Regions from separate parts of the Lichenibacterium dinghuense genome, predicted to be linked through region 2. Evidence: predicted binding sites of a transcription regulator. Region 2 holds the regulator's gene; the other holds the start of a gene.
What was found. The regulator HrcA, encoded in region 2, represses chaperone genes, less so after heat shock. The targets are predictions, from matches to a motif close to GTTAGCACTCNCNNNNNGNGAGTGCTAAC.
Positions count from the first base shown of each region.

Region 1: the regulator HrcA is predicted to act here: its motif matches at 2,121-2,149, upstream of groES (co-chaperone GroES).

Region 1 is NZ_JAJLMN010000001.1:4,764,990-4,768,098, reverse strand. Features, by position in the region: gene groL (chaperonin GroEL) at 67-1,707, opposite strand; gene groES (co-chaperone GroES) at 1,756-2,043, opposite strand; gene L7N97_RS22865 (sensor histidine kinase) at 2,330-3,109, shown strand, end outside.
Region 2 is NZ_JAJLMN010000001.1:1,888,356-1,891,464, forward strand. Features, by position in the region: gene L7N97_RS09150 (hypothetical protein) at 1-1,040, shown strand, start outside; gene hrcA (heat-inducible transcriptional repressor HrcA) at 1,006-2,091, opposite strand; gene L7N97_RS09160 (NADH:flavin oxidoreductase/NADH oxidase) at 2,165-3,109, opposite strand, start outside.

The DNA of each region.
Region 1 (3,109 bases), 2.9 Mb from region 2:
AAGACACCCCCGGATCGCTCCGGGGGTGTCTCCCATCTCAGCCTTGGGGCCGGGTGCCTGGACTTCTCAGAAGTCCATGCCGCCCATGCCGCCGCCGCCGCCGCCCATCGGCATGGCGGGCTTGTCCTTCGGCAGCTCGGCCACCATCGCCTCGGTGGTGATCAGCAGGCCGGCGACCGAGGCCGCGTCCTGCAGGGCCGTGCGGACGACCTTCGCCGGGTCGACGATGCCGGCCGTGATCATGTCCACGTACTCTTCCGTCTGGGCGTTGAAGCCGTAGGTCTCGGAGGAGTTCTCGCCGAGCTTGAACACGACGGTCGAACCCTCGACGCCGGCGTTCTCGACGATCTGACGGATCGGGGCTTCCAGCGCCTTGGCGACGAGGTTGATGCCCGACTGCACGTCCGGGATGTCGCTCTTCAGCGCCAGCACGGCCTTCTTGGCGCGGAGGAGAGCGGTGCCGCCGCCGGGGACGATACCTTCCTCGACCGCCGCGCGGGTGGCGTTGAGGGCGTCGTCGACGCGGTCCTTCTTCTCCTTCACCTCGACCTCGGTCGAGCCGCCGACGCGGATCACCGCGACGCCGCCCGCGAGCTTGGCCAGGCGCTCCTGGAGCTTCTCACGGTCGTAGTCCGAGGTGGTCTCCTCGATCTGCGCCTTGATCTGGGCGATGCGGGCGTCGATGTCCTCCTTCTTGCCGGAGCCGTCGATGACCGTGGTGTTCTCCTTGTCGATGCGGATGCGCTTGGCGCGGCCGAGCATCGGCAGGGTGACGGACTCGAGCTTGATGCCGAGCTCCTCGGAGATCATCTGGCCGGAGGTCAGGATCGCGATGTCTTCCAGCATGGCCTTGCGGCGGTCGCCGAAGCCCGGAGCCTTGACGGCCGCGACCTTGAGGCCGCCGCGCAGCTTGTTGACCACCAGGGTGGCCAGCGCCTCGCCCTCGACGTCCTCGGCCACGATCACCAGCGGCTTGCCGGTCTGCACCACGGCCTCGAGCACCGGCAGCATCGCCTGCAGCGACGACAGCTTCTTCTCGTGGATCAGGATGTAGGGGTCGTCGAGCTCGGCGACCATCTTCTCGGCGTTGGTGATGAAGTAGGGGCTGAGGTAGCCGCGGTCGAACTGCATGCCCTCGACGACGTCGAGCTCGGTCTCGGAGGTCTTGGCCTCCTCAACGGTGATCACGCCCTCGTTGCCGACCTTCTGCATGGCCTGCGAGATCATCTCGCCGATCGACTTGTCGCCGTTGGCCGAGATGGTGCCGACCTGGGCGACCTCGTCCGATGAGGCGATCTTCTTGGCGCGGGCCTTGATGTCCTTGATGGCCGCCTCGACGGCCATGTCGACGCCGCGCTTCAGGTCCATCGGGTTGATGCCGGCCGCGACGTACTTGGAGCCCTCGCGCACGATGGCCTGGGCCAGGACGGTCGCGGTGGTGGTGCCGTCGCCGGCCTTGTCGTTGGTCTTCGAGGCCACTTCGCGCACCATCTGGGCGCCCATGTTCTCGAACTTGTCGTCGAGCTCGATCTCCTTGGCGACCGTCACACCGTCCTTGGTGATGCGGGGCGCGCCGAAGCTCTTGTCGATCACGACGTTGCGGCCCTTCGGGCCCAGCGTGACCTTGACGGCGTCGGCGAGGATGTCGACGCCGCGCAGCATCTTGGCGCGGGCGTCGGAGGAGAAGCGTACTTCCTTGGCAGCCATTCTGTCAGCTCCTGGTTCGGGGGTTCAGCGTGATGGGAACCGGAAGGCTCAGCCGACCACGCCCATGATGTCGCTCTCCTTCATGATGAGGAGATCCTGGCCGTCGATCTTGACCTCGGTGCCGGACCACTTGCCGAACAGCACCTTGTCGCCGGCCTTCACGTCGAGGGGGGTAAGCTTGCCGCTCTCGTCCCGGCCGCCGGGGCCCACGGCGACGATCTCGCCTTCCTGGGGCTTCTCCTTGGCGGTGTCCGGGATGATGATGCCGCCCTTGGTCTTCTCTTCGCCTTCGAGACGCTTGACGACCACGCGGTCGTGCAGGGGACGGAAATTCATGGAGACCTTCCTGTTCGTGGAGCGGGGCGGCCGTGCTATGCGGGTCGCCGTTGCGCAGAACCTGATCCTGTGCCGCTGTTAGCACTCATCCGGGGAGAGTGCCAGAGCGCGCCCCTGACCTAGGCGGCACGGATGACACTGTCAAGACGACGCGGATGGTTCGGCGGTGGACGGCGCGCGGCGAGCCCGATTGGGCGGAGCCGCGGAAGCTGGTAGGACACGGGCCCGCATCGGACCGGAAAGCGCCCTTGTCCCATCCCCCACTCCCCGGACCCGCCGCGAAGCCGTGCTGAAGCGCTGGGCCGCCCCTCCGGCGTTGCGCCGTCCGCGCTCCGCGTCGGGCCGCATCATCCTCGTGCTCGGCGCCTGCGGGCTCGCCTTCATCCTCGGCACGGCCGGCTACATCGCCGCGCACGAGCGCCAGATCGCCTTCCGCGAGGCGCGCGCCTCCGCCCAGGGCGCGGCCTTCTCGCTGGCCGACCACGCGTCGCGCCTGTTCGAGGTGAGCGACCTCGCGCTCCGCACCGCCACCCTGTCGCTCAGCGACATGCCCTGGGACGAGGCGGAAGCGTCGCGCTCGCTGCACGACGAGCTGAGGGCCACGTCCGACGTCCTGCCCTACATCCGCGACCTCGTCCTCGCCGACGCCGACGGCCGCCTGCGGGCCGCCACGCTGGCCTTCCCGGTGCCGCAGGTGTCGTTGGTCGACCGGCCGGCCTTCGCGGCGGTGCGCGGCGGGGCCGAGGGCCTCATCCTCGGCGACCCCATCGTCGGCAAGGTCAGCGGCAAGCCGTCCTTCCTCATCGCGCGGCGGCTGGTCGGAGCCGACGGGCGATTCCGCGGCATGGCCGCCGCCACGGCGGACCTCGACTACTTCCTGACATACTGGCGCCGCCTGGAGCTGGCCAACGACGCCCATGTGGCGCTGGTCCGCCCCGGCGGCGGGCAGGTGCTGGTGCGCCTGCCCGAGGTGCCGCCCATCGCGCCGACGTCGCTGCCCGCGCTGAGCGCGGCGGTCGCGGCTCGGCCCGTCGCCGGCCTCTACGACCCCGCGCCCGAGCGGCTC
Region 2 (3,109 bases):
TGCTGGCCGCGGCCTTCCTGTTCGTCGGCTGCGCGGCGCTCGGGCCCGCCCTGCTGGCGCGCCGCCGCGCCGGGCGCGGCGAAGCGCTGCTCCTCGGCCTCGGCACCGGGCTCGCGCTGCTGTCGCACGGCGCGGTCGCCTTCGCGGTGATCCCGCTCGCCTTCCTGGTGGCGGCCTCGCGCCTGCTGGACCTGCGCGGCGCGCTGCTGGCCGCGGGCGCCGTGCTGTGCCTCCTCGCGCCCTGGTCGGCCTACGGCCGCTTCGTCGACCCCAACGACGGGCGCCTGATCCGCATGCACCTCACGGGCGCGGACTACGCCGCCAAGGGGCCGCTCCTCGACGCCTTCCGGGAATCCTATTCCAAACTGACCCCGGCCGCCTGGATCGAGGGCCGGATCGAGAACCTGGAGCTGCTGTGGGGCGATCGCGACCTCGACGCGCTGGTGGGGCGCCTCGCCGCCGGCCTGCGCGACGAGCGGCTGCGCGTGCCGCTGGTCGACGGCGACGACACCTGGGCCATCACGCCGAGCAAGCTGCGCTACGACCTCGTGTCCCTCGGCACCGCGCTCAGGGTGGACCAGACCGTGCACGTGTTCCGCGCCCTCGGCCTGTTCGATCTCGCCTGGCCGCTGCTGCTCCTGCTCGCCGTCCCCCGCGTCGCGAGGACCGTGCTCGACCGCGGCTTCGTGGCCCTGACGGCGCTGACGGCGCTGTCCTGCCTGTGTTTCGCGACCCTGGAGTTCGGCCACGGCACCGTGACGGTGCACGGCAGCTACAGCATCGTGGCGGGGCTCTTCGTGATCGCGGCGGTGCTGCTGCATCGCGTCTGGCGACGGGGCGCGTGGTGGGTGTTCGGCGCCAACGCGGCGCTGACCCTGCTGATCTGGGTCGTCAGCGCGCCCGGCGCCGTGCTGGAGCCGGTGCGGCGCGTCCAGCCCGCCCCCGCGGCCGTGGCGCTCGCCGCGCTGGCGCTGCTCGTCGCCCTGCTGTTCCGCGAGGCGCCCGTCAGCCGTAGGGCCCTCTTACCAACCCAGAGATGACCTGGGCCGTATAGTCCACCATGGGCACCACGCGGGCGTAGTTGAGCCGGGTCGGGCCGATGATGCCGAGCACGCCGACGATGCGCTGCTGCCCGTCGCGGAACGGCGCCGCCACCATGGAGGAGCCCGACAGCGAGAACAGCTTGTTCTCCGCGCCGATGAAGATGCGGACGCCCTCGCCCGTCTCGGCCCGGTTGAGGAGGTCGATCACGTCGGTCTTGGTTTCGAGGTCGGCGAAGAGCAGGCGGATGCGCTCGAGGTCGCCCAGCGCGGTGAGGTCGTCGAGCAGGTTCGCCTGGCCGCGCACGATGAGCTGGCGCTCGCCTCCGAGGCCCGCCCAGCCCGCGAGCCCGGCGTCGACGAGCCGCGCCGTGAGCTGGTCGAGCTCGCCCTGCGCGGCCGAGCGCTCGGCCTCGATCTCGGCGCGGGCCTCGCCCAGCGTGCGGCCGCGGATGCGGGCGTTGAGGTAGTTGCCGGCCTCGACCAGGGCCGAGGGCGGCAGCCCCGGCGGCGTCAGCACCACGCGGTTCTCGACCGAGCCGTCCTCCGCCACGAGGATCGCCAGCGCCCGCTCGGGCTCCAGCCGCACGAACTCGATGTGCTTGAGGCGCGCGTTGTCCTTGCTGGTGACGACGACGCCGGCGCCGCGCGTCAGCCCCGACAGGAGGCTCGTCGCCTCGACGAGCGCGTTCTCCAGCGTGCGGTCCTTCGAGGCGGCGCGCAGGTCCGCCTCGATGCGGCGGCGCTCGGCCTCGGCGACGTCGCCGATCTCCAGGAGCGCGTCGACGAAGAAGCGCAGCCCCATCTGGGTCGGCAGGCGCCCGGCGCTGGTGTGGGGCGCGTAGACGAGGCCCAGCTCCTCCAGGTCCTGCATGACGTTGCGGACCGAGGCCGGCGACAGCGTCATCGGCAGGAGGCGCGACAGCTGGCGCGACCCCACGGGCTCGCCCGTGCGCAGGTAGCCGTCGACGATGCGCCGAAAGATCTCGCGCGAGCGCTCGTTCAGCGCCGCGAGCACGCCGGCCGTGGAGGCGTCGATCATCGGGGTCATGGGGAGAGCATGGCGCCCCCGCGGCGCCGTGGCAAGGCGGGGCGCGGCCGGTGAGCCGCGCCCCGCGGCGGCGTCAGCGATACCGCGCGAGCCAGTGCGCGTAGGGCGCCGGCAGCGTCGCCCAGGCGGCGTTCTCGACGCCGAGGCTCTTCGCGGCCGCGTAGGGCCAGTGCGGGTCGGCGAGCAGCGGGCGCGCCAGCATCACGAGGTCGACCTTGCCGGCCTGCACCAGGGCGTCGGCTTCCTCGGGCTTGGAGATGAACCAGCTCGTGGTGCCGGGCAGGCCGGTCTCGCGCAGCACGCGGGCCGCCGTGTCGGCCATGAAGTTCGGCCCCCAGGGGATCTGGGCGTCCGGCGTGTTGAAGCCGATCGACACATCCACGAAGTCGAGCCCCTCGGCCTTCATGCGCCTGAGGAGGGCGATCGATTCCTCCAGCATGGCGTCGTTGCCGTCGAAGTCGGTCACGCCGAGGCGCACCGTCAGCGGGCGGTCCTCCGGCCACACCTTTCGCACCGCGACCAGCAGCTCGAACAGGTAGCGGGCGCGGTTCTCGGCCGAGCCGCCGTACCCGTCGGTGCGCTTGTTGGAGTGCGGCGAGAAGAAGTTCTGCGCGAGGTAGCCGTGCGCCATGTGGAGCTCCAGCCAGCCGATGCCGAGGTCGCGGGCGCGCTCCACGGCCGCCACCGTGTCGGCGCGCACGCGGGCGATGTCGCCCTGCGTCATCTCGCGCGGCACGCGGCCGAGCCCGCCGCCGAAGGCCACCGGCGAGGGCGCGATGGTGGCCCAGGCGTTCTCCTCGCCCTCGGCGATGTGGTCGTCGCCCTCCCAGGGGCGGTTGGCCGAAGCCTTGCGGCCCGCGTGGGCGATCTGGATGCCCGACACGGCGCCGGCCGCGTGGATGGAGTCCACGATCGGCCGCAGCGCCGCCGCCTGGGCGTCGTTCCACAGGCCGAGGTCGCCCCAGGTGATGCGCCCTTCCGGCGCCACCGCCGTGGCCTCGATCACGACGAGGCCCGC